2 regions of the Zhongshania aliphaticivorans genome follow, and region 1 is predicted to be linked to the other one. Evidence: predicted binding sites of a transcription regulator. Region 1 holds the regulator's gene; the other holds the start of a gene.
The links. Region 1 encodes sigma-54, which starts transcription at its own class of promoters, with help from an activator protein. Its sites were predicted from a motif close to TGGCACANNNNTTGCNNT; they were not measured.
Positions count from the first base shown of each region.

Region 2: the regulator sigma-54 is predicted to act here: its motif matches at 6,529-6,546, upstream of AZF00_RS13400 (WecB/TagA/CpsF family glycosyltransferase).

Region 1 covers NZ_CP014544.1:3,326,199-3,334,819, reverse strand. The annotation lists gene AZF00_RS14785 (YhdP family protein) at 1-1,078, shown strand, start outside; gene AZF00_RS14780 (carbon-nitrogen hydrolase family protein) at 1,081-1,884, shown strand; gene yjgA (ribosome biogenesis factor YjgA) at 1,893-2,408, opposite strand; gene mgtE (magnesium transporter) at 2,426-3,784, opposite strand; gene AZF00_RS14765 (HPr family phosphocarrier protein) at 3,894-4,163, opposite strand; gene rapZ (RNase adapter RapZ) at 4,174-5,031, opposite strand; gene AZF00_RS14755 (PTS sugar transporter subunit IIA) at 5,031-5,480, opposite strand; gene hpf (ribosome hibernation-promoting factor, HPF/YfiA family) at 5,514-5,801, opposite strand; gene AZF00_RS14745 (RNA polymerase factor sigma-54) at 5,883-7,379, opposite strand; gene lptB (LPS export ABC transporter ATP-binding protein) at 7,522-8,247, opposite strand; gene lptA (lipopolysaccharide transport periplasmic protein LptA) at 8,250-8,621, opposite strand, start outside.
Region 2 covers NZ_CP014544.1:3,019,502-3,028,122, forward strand. The annotation lists gene AZF00_RS13375 (OprO/OprP family phosphate-selective porin) at 1-350, opposite strand, end outside; gene AZF00_RS13380 (DUF4404 family protein) at 741-1,007, opposite strand; gene AZF00_RS13385 (sigma-54-dependent transcriptional regulator) at 1,086-2,543, opposite strand; gene AZF00_RS13390 (response regulator) at 2,540-3,265, opposite strand; gene AZF00_RS13395 (response regulator) at 3,626-6,304, shown strand; gene AZF00_RS13400 (WecB/TagA/CpsF family glycosyltransferase) at 6,574-7,791, shown strand; gene AZF00_RS13405 (polysaccharide biosynthesis/export family protein) at 8,100-8,621, shown strand, end outside.

The sequences.
Region 1 (8,621 bases):
GCGCAGTGATCCCTACGCGTGGTTGTTGCATATTAATAGCCCGCAGGTACTTGGCGATCTTCACATTCCCCGGGCCGGGAGTGCGGCGGGTGACGTTTATAAATTGAAATTAGACTACTTGAGCTTGCCTTCGCCAAGGGATTCGTCGGCTAATTCCCTGGCGGGAGTAGATCCGCGAAGCCTGCCGAGCGTCGATCTGGATATCGTGAAACTGAGTATTGGCGATGAAGTCATGGGGCGGCTCGGCTTCGATTTACGCAGTGATACCGACGGCGCACATTTTTATAATGTGCGTGGCAGTTTGCGGGGAATTGAGTTGGCAACGGTGGCCGGCAGTACTAATTTGCATTGGCTGCAGGATGATAACGGCCAAAATACGTCCCAGTTGCGGGGCCAATTTGGCGTGGGTGACCTGGGTGATGTCTTGGAGGGTTTCTCCTACCCGAGGGTAATGGAAACTCGGCGCGGTAATTTTGACCTGAATTTGCAGTGGCCGGGAGCGCCCAGCCAGTGGACGCTCGCCGACAGTGAGGGCGAGTTTAGCTTTTCTTTTAAGGATGGCCGGTTTTTAAAAACCTCGGATGCGGCCAGTGGCACTCTGCGAATTTTTAGTATCTTCAATATGGCCAATATTGTGCGTCGCTTAAAGTTTGATTTCCGCGATGTGTTTAAAAAAGGCATTTATTTTGACCGGATGCGGGGCGGCTTGAATCTAGCGGATAGTCAGCTGCAATTATCGTCACCACTGGATGTTCATGGGCCATCGAGCCGTTTCCAGATGACGGGTGCCATTAATTTGCGCACCGAAGTACCTGATTTGCGCTTGGTTGCAACCTTGCCGGTGGGTAGTAATTTACCTTGGGTGGCGGCGTTGGTGGGGGGCTTGCCAGCGGCGGCCGGTGCCTATGTGGTGAGCAAGGTTTTTGAAGAGCAGATGGACAGCTTTTCCAGTGCGGTATATGAAATTTCGGGCACTATTCAGGAGCCTGAATTGATTTTTAAAAATATTTTTGACGACGAGTCCTTTGATATTAGTACGCCCCAAAGCCGTAACACCGGCAAGCCGGGGCTAAAGTAATCGTGGCGAATTTAGCGGCGATTCAAATGGTGTCCAGTGCGGATCTGGAGGCGAATCTACAGAGGGCGGAAGCCTTGGTTGCAGAGGCCGCGAGCAGTGGTGCAAGACTGGTGGTGCTGCCGGAAAATTTTGCCTTGTTTGGCAGTCCCGACATCGCCGCGCTAGCAGCTGCCGAGGCCGTCGACTCGACTTTGCAGCAATTCCTCAGTGCACTGGCAGCGCGGTATCAGCTTATTGTGGTCGGCGGCACTATTCCTACCCCAGCGGAAGATGGTCGGGTGTACGCGACGAGTTTTGTCTACGCAGCGTGCGGCAGCTGTCTTGGTCGTTACCGCAAAATACATTTGTTTGATGCCGAGCTTGGTGATGACCAAGGGCGCTATCGGGAGTCTGATTCCTATGCGCCGGGCGACAGTGTGCTGCTTGTCGATACCGAACTGGGCAAGCTGGGCGTGGCGGTGTGTTACGACCTGCGTTTTCCAGAGCTATTCAGGCTTATGCAGGATCAAGGGGTTGATATTATTGCCCTGCCTTCGGCGTTTACCCGCAGCACCGGCTGGGCGCATTGGTTGCCTCTGCTTCGTGCTCGCGCAATTGAAAATCAATGTTTTGTGGTAGCGGCTAACCAAGGCGGTATCCACGATGCTAAACGGCAGACCTCGGGCGGCTCTGTGCTTATTGACAGTTGGGGGCAGGTCTTGGCTGAGGCGGGCTTGGGCGCCTGCACGGTTATTGCTAACTATGACGCTGAGGAGCAACTGGCATTGCGCAAGCGAATGCCAGTTGCCCAGCACCGCCGTTTATAACTTTGCCATTAGTCAGCAGGCTTGGCGGCCTGAAGTTCTTTCAAATATTGGAATAATTTCCGTTTAGCAGCGGGCGGTTTTTTTGCCTGTGCGTCCTTGTCTATTTGCATTACCAGTTGGCGCAGACGTTGACGATCGCCATGGGGGTAGACGTTTAGGGCCTTTTCTATGGCGCCGATACCAGTCTCGGCGAGTTCATCGCGCAGTAGCTCTAATCGGTGAAATTGCTGAGCTTGCTCTCGTTGACCTTCTTCGCGTTTGGCTAAGCCAGCTTCAATCTCTGTGAGGTCGATTCCGCGCATTAGCTTGCCAATATACTGGAGCTGGCGGCGCAGTGCTTCACGGCTGGTCAACTTTCGGGCGGTGCTTAGCGCCTCGATGAGATGCTCATCGTGAATCGTTATTTTGGCCAGTTCATTATTGCTGAGCTTAACGAGCTTCTCCCCCAATTGCTGGAGGACTTGCATCTCTTTTTTCACCGCCGTTTTACTGGGGCGCTCTGATTCGGGTATTTCGTCAGTCACATTAAAATCCGTTGCTATTAAGCATAAAAATAGGTTGCTAGGCCGAGAAAGGACATAAAGCCGATAACATCGGTAACCGTGGTAAGTACTACGCCGCCAGCGAGGGCGGGGTCAATATTTAGGGATTTCATGGCCAGCGGCAGAACAGCCCCCGCTAGCGCGGCGGTAATTAAATTAATAATCATGGCGGCGGCAATAATGCCGCCCATCAGTGGATCGCCGAACCACACAGTAGTGGCGCCCGCTACGATCAAGGCCCAGAGGCCGCCGTTTATCGCGCCGACCATGATCTCGCGATTAATGAGCCAGCGACTATTGTCTTTACTGATATGGCCCAATGCCATACCCCTTATCACCACCGTTAAAGTTTGGGTGCCGGCGACGCCACCCATACTGGCTACAATCGGCATGAGTACCGCCAGCGCCACCACTTTTTCTATGGTGGCTTCAAATAAGTTGATAACGCCGGAGGCAATAAAGGCAGTGAGTAAATTGATACCAAGCCATATAGCCCGGCGCGGTGCGGTACTCCACACGGCGGCGAAGGTGTCTTCGTCTTCATCTAAACCCGCCATACTCATCAGGGAGTGGTCGGATTCTTCGCGAATAACATCGACCACGTCATCGATGGTGATACGGCCGAGCAATAGACTGTCTTCGCCAATGACCGGGGCAGAGACCCAGTCGTGGCGGGCGAAAAGCGTGGCGACCTCTTTTGACGACATACTGGCAGAGATCGGTTCCACCTCGGTGTCCATGATTTCCCGCACGGTCACGCTGGGGTCAGAGACCAGCAGTTTGCGCAGCGACAGTATGCCAATGTATTGATCGTTGCGATTGACGACGATCAGGCTGTCGGTCATCTCTGGCAGGCTTTCATGGCGGCGTAAATAACGCATCGCGACATCGAGGGTGATGTTGGGCCGCACGGTAATCGTGTCGGTGTTCATCAAGCCGCCAGCAGTGTCCTCGTCGAAGGACAAGACATGTTCTACGCGTAGGCGATCTTGATGGTCCATCGATTCCAGAACTTCGCGAATAACGCGGTCTGGTAATTGCTGGAGAATGTCAGCAATGTCGTCGGCTTCGAGACCTTCGGTGATGGCCGCGACTTCTTCGGCGTCCATTTGCCGTAGGAATTGGCTTTGGACTTCGTCATTGAGGTGTTGAAGGATGTCGCCTTCATTCTCAGAGTCGATAAGCTGCCACAAAACACTACGGATTTTGTGCGGCGTTGATTCAATTAAGTGGGCGGCGTCTGCTGGGGGCAGGCCGTTTAGCATGCGGCGAATTTGCAGAAACCCGCCAGAACCCAGGGCGTCGTTAAGGGTTTTTAGCTGGCTCTCGGATTGTAGCTTGTCTGCAGTCTGGGCCATACCTATCCCTAGCCTGAGCCGTGGTGGATTTGTGAGATATCTTGGTAATTATCCTTGAAAGCGCGGCGCGCAACAATCCACTAGCTAATTTCAGATGAAATAAAGTTTCTTACTCACCCTCACCAAAGCGTTGATTTATCAGGTCTTGTATTGCGCTCAAGGCCGCCGTCTCGTCGTTTCCTTCGCAGCGAACGTGAATGTCGCTGCCTTTTCCGGCGGCGAGCATCATCACCGACATAATACTTTTGCCGTCGACACTTTTGTCGCCAATGCGCAGGGTAATAAGCGAGCTATACGCACCTGTGGTGGCAACGAGTTTGGCGGCAGCGCGGGCGTGCAAGCCGAGCTTATTAATGATTTTGAGTTCTGCTTCGACCATCGTGTCTTCTCTAATTCTGGAGTTCGCGATGGCGAACTTGTAAGTCTGGGTAGGCGCTACGCATGGCCTCTGCCAAGGATTCAACCATATATACTGAGCGATGTTGACCACCGGTGCAACCAATCGCAATGGTGAAATAACTGCGGTTACTGGCTTCAATTTTGGGTAGCCAGGTTTGCAGGTATTGCAGAATATCGTGATGCATCAATTGCACATCAGGCTGTTTGGCGAGAAAGTCCTGCACGGCTTGGTCTCGACCGGTGAGGCTGCGTAAATTATCTTGCCAGTGGGGGTTGGGCAGCATCCGCAAGTCGTAGACAAGGTCGGCATCAATCGGCAGGCCGCGTTTAAAACCAAAGGATTTTAGCTGCACGGCAAGACGACTGGCGTCGACACCGAGAATACGGTCGCGAATCGCCGCGCGGAGTTCGTGTACCGTCATGTCACTGCTGTCGATTGCCAGCGAGGCTTCGACCACAATGGGTTCCAGTAAACGAGACTCCAGTTTAATGGCATCGGCCAGTGGCAGCGAGTCAGTGGTTAGCGGGTGGCGACGGCGAGTTTCACTAAACCGCTTGATAAGTTTGTCGTCACCGGCGTCGAGAAAGACGATTCGAAGGTGGGCGTATTGTTTGACCTGATCGCACAGGCTTTTGAAGCGTGCTAGGCCATCTTGGGCGTTGCGGGCATCGATGCATACGGCGACGTGCTGGTGCACTTTCAGTGGACTTCGTGACAGCTCACGAACCAGCTCGGGTAGTAGAGATACGGGCAAATTGTCGATGGCATAGAAGCCTTCATCTTCCAGCTGATGCAGGGCGGTACTTTTGCCGGAACCTGAGCGCCCGCTGAGGATGATGAGTTCCATTAGCTTTGTAGCGCTCGCTCAAAGAGGGCCTGGTCAGACGTGGCGCTGCGCAGCTCACTGCGAAAGCTTTCTTCATTGAAGGCCGTGGCAAGCGCACCTAAGACTTTAAGGTGCTCGTCGTGGGCTTCTGCTGGCACGATAAGAGCAAACACCAAGTCGACGGGCTGGTCGTCTACCGCTTCGAAATCGATGGCTTGCTCTAGCTTGAGGAGCATGCCGGTGATCGCGGTGCAGCGGCTACTGCGACAATGAGGAATAGCGACGCCGTGGCCAATACCGGTACTGCCCAGTCTTTCTCTGGCCAAGAGCTCATTAAATAATTCATCGGCGTCAAATTCGCTATTATCGGCGCTGATACCGGCTGAAATGAATTCAAGAAGTCGTTTTTTACTGGTAATGGACGCACCGCTGTGGGTGCGTCCTAAGGTGAGAATGGAATTGAGTATCATGGTTTCTTGCAACAGTGGTTTAGGTCAAGGGCCTTAGCGGCCGAGAGTTTTTTCTTTGTGTTTAATTAATTGTCGATCGAGTTTGTCGGTCAGGCTGTCGATCGCCGCGTACATATCCTCCGATTCGCAGGTGGCAAATAGGTCGGCGCCGGCGACGTGCACGGTGGCCTCGGCCTTTTGGATCAGCTTTTCTACTGACAGGGTGACGTCGGTATTAGTGATGTTGTCAAAGTGTCGTTGAAGTTTGCCGAGCTTGGTATTGACGTAATCGCGAAGAGACGGGGTAACATCAACGTGGTGACCACTAACAGTAATCTGCATATTTTGCTCCTTCATCGCTGAAAATAACTAGCGCCTCACGGCGCGTGTATGACGACAATGACCGTAACAGGGGCACTGCCACTATACCAGTCGTTTCCGCTCGTTTGAGGGCGGAATAACCAGTGATTCTCGATATTTTGCAATGGTGCGGCGGGCAACCTGAATGCCTTGATCGCCGAGTAAGTCGGTAATTTTACTGTCGCTTAGCGGTTTACGGGGGTTTTCTGCCGCCACCAGCTTTTTAATTAACGCGCGAATAGCGGTCGATGAACACTCACCGCCGGTGTCGGTTGATACATGACTGGAAAAGAAGAATTTAAGCTCAAAAATGCCTCTTGGGGTGTGCATGTATTTTTGGGTCGTTACCCGTGAAATCGTGGATTCGTGCATGCCAACCGCTTCGGCAATATCGTGTAAAACCAGGGGTTTCATGGCTTCTTCGCCGTATTCTAAAAAGCCGCGTTGGTATTCAACAATTTTGGTTGCGACTTTCATTAGAGTTTCATTGCGGCTGAGTAGGCTTTTGATAAACCAGCGCGCTTCTTGCAGATTGTCGCGGATATAGTCGTTATCACTGCTATTGCTGCTCTTTCTGGCCAGTGCCGCGTAGTGTGCGTTAATTTGAATTTTGGGTGCAATATCAGGGTTCAGCTCCACCAGCCAGCGATCGTCCTTTTTGCTTACAAACACATCGGGGACGACATATTCAGTTTCGTCGGCGCCAATGCTGTCACCCGGTGTGGGGTTGAGCGATTGCACCAGTTTTATGATGTCGCGAAGCTGATCTTCTTTTAAGCGGCAGCGACGCATTATCTGGTTATAGTCGCGATTGCCCAATTGCGCCATATATTGGCTCACGACAAGACGGGCTTCTTCAACTAAATAGGTGTCGGCGGGTAATTGCTTGAGCTGAATCAATAAACACTCTTGCAGGTCGCGGGCGGCTACGCCCGGTGGATCAAATTGCTGAATAAGATGTAAAACCGCATTGAACTCTTCGATTTCGATTTCGTCACTGGCAAAGCCTTCGACAAGTTCTTCTGCGCTGACCGTTAACCTGCCATTGTCATCGATGGCGTCGATGATGGCGTCGGCAATTAAACGGTCAATATCAGATAGGCGGCTGAGGTTTAGCTGCCAGCGTAAATGGTCTTGCAGGGAGTCGGCGCTGGAATTGCGATAGTCGTTGCTGTAGTCGTTGTCTTCCGCTGCCGAACCGCTGCCGGAGCCGCTGCTACTGCCGCTGGTTTGGTAAACGTCGTCCCACTGGCTGTCTACCGGCAGGTCGTCAGGGATGTCGCTGCGTTCGGCCCATTCAGTGTCTGCTTCGGGCTGCGGGGCTTCGGTCTCTTGGTCGCTGCTTTTCTCTGCTTTTTTGGGTTCGGCGGATGTGGGTTCGGTATTGACTTCAAAATCGTCGCTGTCATCACTGATTTCAAGCAGTGGATTGGAGTCCAATGCTGATTGTATTTCTTGTTGGAGGTCGAGGGTAGAGAGTTGTAATAAGCGAATCGCTTGTTGCAGCTGAGGTGTCATGGTCAGGCTTTGACCGACTTTGAGCTGTAGCGATTGTTTCATAGGCAGCGGCTTCTACAACGGGGTGATGGCAACACGAGTAATAGGTTTTACTCTACCGGCAACAATTATGCCTCACTCTCAGTGTAGTCGGGACAATCATCTCCTGCAATACCTGTGCCGACTCATTTACTCATTGCATAACTTATAAAGTAAATTTATCGCCCAAGTAAATGTCACGGACAATCTGATTACTTAATACGGTGTTGGCGTCCCCTTCGGCAACGATACGGCCTTCGCCAACGATATAGGCTTTGTCGCAAATATCGAGGGTTTCTCTGACGTTGTGGTCAGTGATGAGTACCCCAATGCCCCGCGCTTGCAAGTGCTTTACAATATTTTGAATGTCGTTCACCGAGATCGGGTCTACCCCTGCAAAGGGCTCGTCAAGGAGTATGAAGCTTGGCTCGGTGGCCAACGCACGGGCAATTTCAACTCGGCGACGTTCACCGCCGGACAGCGCCATACCCATGGATTTGCGAATATGGGTAATGTGAAACTCTTGAAGCAGAGCCTCTAATTTTTCTTTGCGTTGCGTACGGTTGAGGTCTTTTCGGGTCTCGAGGATGGCCATAATATTATCGGCGACGGTCAGTTTGCGAAAAATTGACGCTTCCTGTGGCAAATAGCCCACTCCGTTTTTGGCGCGGCCATTAATTGACAGTTTGGTTAGGTCGCGATCATCGAGGCGGATCGTGCCCCTGTCGGCATTAACGATGCCAACAATCATATAAAAGCAGGTGGTTTTACCTGCGCCATTGGGGCCGAGTAGGCCGACAATTTCGCCGCTGCTAATGGTGAGCGACACATCTTTAATGATTTCGCGGCCCTTGTAGGCCTTGGCGAGATTGCTGGCTTGCAGAACTGGCATGGTTAGCGCGATTCTCCGCTGGGGGCGTTGTCAGGGGTGGGCTTGGTCGTCGTGTTGTTGGCGTCACCGCCAGGCAAGTCGCCGTCAGGGATTGCTTGGGGTTGGAGGGTCATTTTTACTCGATTCTCTTTTTCTGTGGTGCCGCCGTCGGCCACCACCATTTGCTTGCGGCCGCTGTACACCACGCGGTCGCCGGAGATTTTGGAACCTTGATGGGTAATCGAGGCATTCTTTTGGAGAAGAATTTCCTCTTGTGCCAAACTGTATTCAATGCGCTGGGCGCTGGCGATTACGACCCCCTCTTTGGCCCGGGGCTGTTGTTCAAAGTAGGCGGGGCTGCCCTCGGCAATCACTTTTTCAACTTTTCGGTTTGA
Region 2 (8,621 bases), 310 kb from region 1:
TTCACATAAATTCTGGCGCGGCGTAGGGTCGTGCCGTCGCCCATATTGATACCATCGTCATTGTAAACCGCACCATGAACTTCTACTCGGCCGCCGAGCTGGGCAGAAAACTGCTTATCTGCTGACACGACTTTCAAACCACTACGGGCACCTGCCGTTGATCGCGGCGGGCTGGTCTCGACTAAATCAGGCTTAGCGCTCGCCTGCTCAGCCATTAAGCGCTGATACTGCGCCTCATCAATCGTGCCGTTAGCTTTGAGTACATCCAATAATGAATCCAGTTCCGAACCTGCAAATGCAGCCGAACTGAGCATTAACGACATCGCCAATAAAGTATGGGGAGGCTTCATAATACATTCCTTTTATATCCATCAATATTGCGAGCAGACCGCTAAGGAGTCAGTTAACGGCATTTACTCGCATTGTGCTATGCATTCAGCAAGTACAATGCCAGTGATCGAATTTCCGCGCTGCCGGAAAAATCATTAAAGGATAAATTCATGAAAAGCCCGCAATAGCTGACTCTCGGCGACGATATAAAATAATTATTATAGATTGCCGCGGCGAACACTAACGCGATCCGTAGCCGCCACTAACACAAAAGGTATGCTTTTCTCAAAATGCACCGCAAAATGAAACGTAAAACAAGAAGCATAACGCTCCCAATCAACTGTAAACACATATCCTTACAGCACCGTTGGCGTAGCAGTGTTTTTTACACCACCGCGCCTAATTTTCACTTATACCCCAATACTAGCAAGTTTAACCATGATGTCTTTTAAAATCCCGGCCACTGTCGGGTGGTCAACTTCAAAATTCGACACCAGATCTTCCAAGCGATCCTGCAAACTGCTGTCCTCTAAGACAAACTGCGGGCCAACACCCAATTCACGGTCAATGTCGTCGACTATGGCGTGAAGTTTTGCGCGATTTTCTTGATTAACGGCCAGCCCATCAATTTCGCTTTGCAAACGCTGTAATTGTTCGTGTAATTGTTTCGGATCCATACAACTCTCCCTATCAATCTATTTAGCATAGCAAGTAAACGCTAAAGCCTGTTCTCAAAGCACTGCAATACTAAAATATCAGCCTTCGCCGCCACTATCCCAACTTTTTTTCTTGCGATAAATTGTCGACGCGCTCACCCCAAGACACGCGGCGGCCAAGGGGATATTGTCACCACATTGTTCAATTGCGTACTCAATAGCCTCTTTTTCCACAATCCAGAGCGGGCGAATGCCCTGCATACCGGCGCCAGTCGGGCTAGAAACCGAACCAAAGCTAGGAACACTGTTTGACGGCACCACTGCGGCGGGTTTAGCGGGCGCTTTCGACAAAACTGGCGCCAACGACGGCATCATTTCAACACTCACCAATTCGCCGTCATTAATAACAACAACATTCTCAATGACATTCTGCAGTTCACGAATATTACCCGGCCAATCGTGCTGCATAATCATGGATTTTACTTCGGGCGTGAAGCCACGAAATTGTTTGTCATTTGCTTTGGTTTTCTCAGCCAGAAAATGTTCCGCCAGCAGCATAATATCGGTGCCGCGTTCACGCAGTGGTGGAAGCTGCACCGGAATAACATTGAGACGGTAGTACAGATCTTCACGAAAACGGCCCTCGCCAACTTCTCTGGCGGGGTCGCGGTTGGTGGCACACACAATCCGAATATCGCTGTGCAATACGGCCTGACCACCGACCCGGCTGAAAGTACCAGTCTGTAAAAAACGCAGTAATTTCGCCTGTAAGTTCAAATCCATTTCACAGAGTTCATCCAGGAACAAGGTTCCACCAGCAGCTAATTCCGCCGCCCCCTTGCGCTGACTGACGGCGCCACTGAACGCGCCTTTTTCATGACCAAAAATTTCCGACTCAAAGAGGTCTGCGGGTATAGCTGCGCAGTTAATAGCAATGAACGGTCCATCGTGTCTCGCGCTGGCCTTATGCAATGAGAAGGCACACACTTCCTTACCCGTTCCGCTTTCGCCTGTAACAAATACACTCGCCTTACTTTTGGCAGCACTATCCAAGAGCCTAAACACAGTCGACATCGCCAGTGAATCACCAACAAAATATTCACTAACCCCGGTGTGTAATTTACTAGCACTCGGTTTGCCTTGCACTACTGCGGCAGGAACCGCGGCAATATCAGCCTGATGCTGATCTACTGCGCTTGCAATAGAGGTTAATAAGCGGTCTTTTGAAAAAGGTTTTTCAATAAAATCAAAGCCGCCTAAGCGCATAGCATCCACGGCAACATCAATTGAACTATTCGCCGTAATAATCACCACCGGCGCAGGCTTTTCCTGCCGGTTAATAAAGCTTAACACCTCTAAACCACTGATATCCGGCAAACACACATCCTGCAACACCACATCCGGCATCTGCTCCTTAACACCCAGCAACGCCGAATGGCCGTCAGTAAAATGTTTGGTGCTGTAGCCAGCCTGTTCTAGGTAGCTGCAATACAGGGCGCCGCTCGAGAGACTATCTTCTACCACATACACTAGCTGTTTGTTTGGTACCGAATTCATTGGCCTTTCCTCTCGGCGGACGACAAATATTCTTTTGCCGCGTGATGCGCCGCATTAATTCGCTCTAAAAGCCCCGTTGCCGCAGCCGATAAGTCGTCTGCAAACTGCTCTGTATTTTCGTTCAGTTGGCGAGCAAACGAAGCCAATTCGTTCGCTCCGTACAAAGCCGCTGAGTTTTTCAATATATGCGCCACAGCCAAATATTCTTCGGTATCATCATTTTTCAATGCCTGGCTTATTCGTACGCTCATCTGCACCAACTCTTCAACAAACATTCCAATTAAGCGCGTCCCCACCTCGTCACCTAGATCGGCAAAAAGCTGAGAGACGACGCTAGAATCTATCGACGCAGACGAAATCGGGAAATGCTTTGTCACCGCCACCAGCAAGCGATCTGCGGTAACAGGTTTAATGATTAGTTCGTCAATGCCAGAATCATAAAGACGCTGACACTCCTCTTCTTTGTGCACACCACTCAAGGCAATAATAATCGCGCCATTATTTTCATTTTTTGATTTTCTAATGCGCTGCGTAACTGCGGACCCTGGCAAGCCCGGCATATACTCATCGAGTAATATCAGATCAAAACGCTCGCGCAACGCAAGCGCTAAAGCTTGCTCGCCATCGGTTGCAACCAGCACGTCGTGGCCCATTTTTTCGAGCATAATTTGCGTGGCCATCAGACTCGGTAAACTATCATCAGCCAATAAAATCTTTAACATTGTTGTACTCATAGGCTCAACTCTCGGCTATAGCATGTCATGGGGCATTAAACCCTTAATATACTTAGTAACATGCAATTTCCTAACCAGACTGCAAAAACATAAGGAAATACCTATAAATCAAACAGTTAAAGTATCAGTATCACCGTTCAAGTACGCTCTATGAGACAGTGTAGACTGCTTATTCGCATTTTGCATATCAAGTTGCTATGCATAATTCATTATTCTTCTGGGAGCACTGCCATAACTGCACATTCTTGCTAAGGTACTGAAATTTTAAGTGAATACCGATTCTTTGACAGTTTCTGCTAACATCAAGACGACAAGCCAACAGTACGTCAATTCGCTGAGAATACGCTAATGAGCCCACTTACGACACCAAGCCCCCAGCCAATTGTCGAAATACTTGCAACGCTGACACTTGAACCGAATGGCGTGATCGCCAGTATTAGCTGCTCGTCAGAGTCATCGCTTACTTCCGTTACACCTCAGCAGACAATCAGCGACATCTTCCCAGGGCTCATGGATACCGTCAAAACCGAGCTGAGACCCGGGTCAGGATTGTCGCAGTCATCAGTCATTGCCACGCTACCAAACAGCGACACCAGTTGTTTAATAAAAATTCAAGTTACTGACTCACCTGCCACCCCCTATTTAGTCTACGTATTGGCCGACCACTTCGCGTTAAGCAGCGTGCAACAGCGCCAGAGACGACTCGAAATCATTGCCCGCTCATTGTATACCTCACATTTAGATGCCTTGGTGACCATCGACGATAGCAGTATCATCCATGAGTTTAGCCCGTCGGCAGAGCGATTATTTGGCTACACACGGGAAGAAGCGATAGGTCAGCATGTTGCCGACATTGTTATTCCGCCAAATATGCACACCGCGCACAACGAGGGAATGGGTCGCTTCCATGTCAGCCGAAGTGGCCCAGTCATCAATACCCGTATCGAAATTGAAGCCATCCGCCGCAACGGTGAAATATTCCCCTGCGAACTCACCGTCGTGCCGACCGAGGAATATCAAGGCACAACGTATTTTACCGCTTCCATTCGTGATATTAGCGACAGTAAAGCCCATGAGACGGCACTCAAAAAAGCGAAGGAGATAGCCGAAGCGAGTAACCAAGCCAAATCTCGCTTTCTTGCCCATATGAGTCACGAAATCCGATCACCGCTCAACGCCGTGATTGGCTGCATGGATTTACTCCTAGACTCCGGTCTGACTGACGCACAAATGCCACTGGCGGAAACCTCGCTCGAAGCAGGTCACGGCCTGCTAGGCATCATCGAAGATGTACTGGATTTCTCTAAAATAGAAGCTGGCCAACAAAAGATCACACCTAGTGTGTTCAACTTAGTTGAGCTTTGCGAGCAGGTTAGTGAAGTCATCAGCATTCGCGCCGGTACCAAGGAAATTAATATCGGCTGTTGCATAGACCCCCAGCTACCCGCAGAGCTTATTTCTGATGCCAGCCATATTCGTCGCATTCTCACGAACTTAATGGATAACGCGGTAAAATTTACCGAGATTGGCGGTGTCGTTCTTAAAGTCAGCCTTGGCGATACCGACCCAGAACACCAGCACGTCGATATTGTATTTGAGATTAGTGACACGGGCATTGGAATACCGGCAGAAAACCAAGCCAGCTTATTTCAGGAGTTTGCTCAGGTAGACAATAGTGACACCGCATCATACGGCGGCACTGGCTTGGGCCTCGCGATCTGCCGCGATTTAGCTGAACTGCTTGGCGGTCAAATCAATCTTAAAAGTGACCCCAGTTCCGGCAGCACGTTCACGGTATTGATCCCTTTTAAGACCACGGCGAATAGTGAAAACGCACTCCCAGAACTCACACAGATAACACCAATTTCGGTCTATTCTGACAATAAATCGTTTAGGTCGACGATGGCCCAGCAGTGTCAAAATTTAGGTATTCCCTGTGCCTTTATTGAGCCCAGCACAAAGGCAGTAAAGGACCTAAATAAAACTAAAAACCACTTTGTGGTCGTTGACACCAGTGCGGAGCATTTTAATATTGCGCTTGCCGAGTTAAGCGACGCCGTAGGTTTTACTAAACCCAATATTCTACTCTACGCGCGGCCGTATGCCCCCGACATCATCATCGGCGCAAAGTCAGAGGGATTCCAACATATATTACAACGCCCATTGAAGGCATCCAGTTTCATCCAGCGCCTTAATATGATGAGCGGCGGTGCTGGTGCCGCTCATCATGTAGAAGCGCAGTTGGAGAATAGCGCAGAATCTGGCAGCAACACCTCACGAAGAATATTATTGGCCGAAGACAATCTCGCCAACCAACTAGTCGCCAAGACTATGCTCAGTCGCGCCGGTTACCAAATAGACATAGCGAACAACGGATTAGAAGCAATTGCTGCATTAGCTAAAACCCAATATGACCTGATTTTGATGGATGTCAGAATGCCGAAACTCGACGGCATTAGCGCCACCCAAGAAATTCGCAAGAGTGATGCGAGTTGGTCCACTATCCCAATCATTGCAATGACAGCCAATGCGTTTGACACGGATATTGAGCGATGCCTTGCCAGCGGTATGAACGCGTTTTTGCCCAAACCGGTCAATCGCAATGATTTACTTAACACGGTGAATAAGTTTATGAACGGCGACAATCATTCGCACATTGCAGAACAAAGTCGTAGCCCAGATGGAGAGGCTGTGCTCGAACTGAACATCGTCAACAAACTCATCGCGGATACCTCCACAGAGGCTGCCGCAGCTATTATGGGAATGTTCATCCAAGAACTTGAAAAATTTCGCACACATTTAGCCATCTTTACAGAGTCATCAGAATTAAAACCTCTGCGAGAAATCGCTCATAGCTGTAAAAGCAGTGCAGGCTATTGCGGCGCTGTACGATTTCAGCAATTGGCGCAAAAAATCGAAACCAGCTGCGATCTTCAAGATCGCGCCAGGCTCACCATTCACCTAACACATTGCGATGACGTCATTACCCAAACGATAACTGCAATAAATCAGTTTTTAACAAAGTAATTGCAAGTGTAAGCGCTGCTCGCCCTCCTAAACATCGGCAGCTAACGCCCGGGGATTCAGATCCGGGCGTTAGCGCGGATTGTAAATCCGGCAAACTACATTGCAAAGAAAACCTCCTTATTGCTTTGCAATTTGCAAATCAAATAAACATTGCCATGTCATGGCAATGTAAGAAAAATAAAATATACATAACAATTTCAAGCACTTAAAATAATTTAAGCTGCTGGCACGACCATTGCGATATATCTCCGTCAACAGGGAGATACATCATGAGCAACAACAGTATTCGTACACCAATCGCCGAGCGCCTAATCGCGGCCATCGCGCTTGCATTTATTTCACCACTACTACTGGCACACATCGCCAGCCAGCTGTGGGCAAAAAGACCGGTGTTTTATGTTCACCAGTTCCGCACAACTCAAAATAGGATTGTGGTAGCAAAAACTCTGCGCCAACGTGCAACCATGAGCCGCATGCCGCTGCTGTGGAATGTTATTCGCGGCGATATACGCCTCGTTGGCAATCGTTTACTGCGTATTCAAGACAGTATTTCTGCTAACCAAGAGCAATCGCATTTCTCAGCGATGCCAGGTCTATTTTCACTATTTGAATTACGTCGCATCTCTGGCTTAGAGTTTATTGACGAAACAGCCTGTAACACTGAGTTCGCACAAGACGGCGGCGCAAAGCAGCGCATCGCGATTGTGCTTAAATCTTTGCTAGCAGGTATGCTTTACAACAACACCAAAGAATTGCAAGACACCCCCACATTTAAGGTATTTGGTGTTGAAATTCACAATGTAACCATGAATGAAGCGCTGGCCAGTATTGCCGAAACAATCACCAAACGCGCTAAGAAAACCGTATTCTTTGCTAACGCCCACACGCTAAACTTAAGTTACGACAATCCCGACTTCCGCAAATTGCTGAATAAGGTAGATTACCTGCTTCCCGACGGCAGTGGCATCGAAGTCGCATGTCGCCATGCAGGCATCCGCCGCAAAGGCAATATTAACGGGACCGATATGCTACCCCTGCTGTGCGAGCAACTCGCAGCAAACGGTAAAAGCATCTATATGCTCGGTGGCGAAGAAGGCATTGCTAAATCAGCCATGGCCAATATGAAAAAACGCTTCCCGACACTACGCATTGCCGGCACTCACAACGGTTTTTTCGACAAGAGGAACTGCGCTGACGTGATTGGCGAAATCAACCACAGCCAGGCTGATATTGTATTGGTCGGCATGGGCCAGCCCCTGCAGGAACAATGGGTCGCCGAGTACCGCGATCAATTGGAAGCACCTGTAGTAATGGCCGTTGGCGGCCTGTTCGACTTCTACGCAGAGAAAGTATCGCGGGCGCCCTTATGGCTGCGGGAACTCGGCATGGAGTGGACTTGGCGCCTAATTCAAGAACCAGGCCGGATGTGGAAACGCTACATCATAGGCAACCCACTCTTTTTATTAAGAATGCGTCGCGCAGCCTAAAAACCCCCGCCAAACTTGCAAGCCCCGCACAGGGGCTATACTTAATCCCAAACGACCATAAGACATAGCGTGTATAGTTGTCGGAGCAAACGACTAGAGCCTCGATCAAAATGATTTGCAATTTGCAATTAACACAACTCCAATTGCAATTTGCAAATAACGGCCTTTTCCGGCAAGACCTTAACGACGCCAAGCTACTGATTACTAAAACAAATAAATCCAAACATGGTTGGCACGAGTCCTGCTATACCAGGGGTATAAGCACTTAAAACCCTTAAGTAATGAAGTAAACCAACGGAATGAACGCAATGAACATCACAGCAGTTTGCAAATTGACACCGCGCCATATTTGGCCCGTTCTTTTTCTAAGCCTTACTGTTGGTTGTGCAGGACATTCATCAAGCCGTGTCCAAGACCTTCGCCATGATGAAGCTAAACTACAAACCGAAGCAAAGGTTGACCAAGAGTTCAGCCGCTTGTACACCGATCGTTGCACTGATGACGCAACCCACTTTGCCGGTGACAATAGCAATTACTCGGTAACTGAACCATTGCCCACCGCCTTTCGCAATCCTGGCACTCCGCGCAGTAATGAGAGTCGCAGCAGCCGCCTGCTGCCTTTGTCGCCTGGTGACAAGATCGAAATCTTAATTCATGAGGGCGAGGAGTTTAGCGGTGAATATATTGTCAATTACGATGGCAATATTGAACTGCCTTATTTATCACCTGTTAAAGTTATAGGCTTGGATACCGAAGAAGTCGAAGCTCGTCTGAGCTTGCTGCTGGTCCAGGAACGAATATTTCTTGCCCACACGCTGCGGATCAGCGTT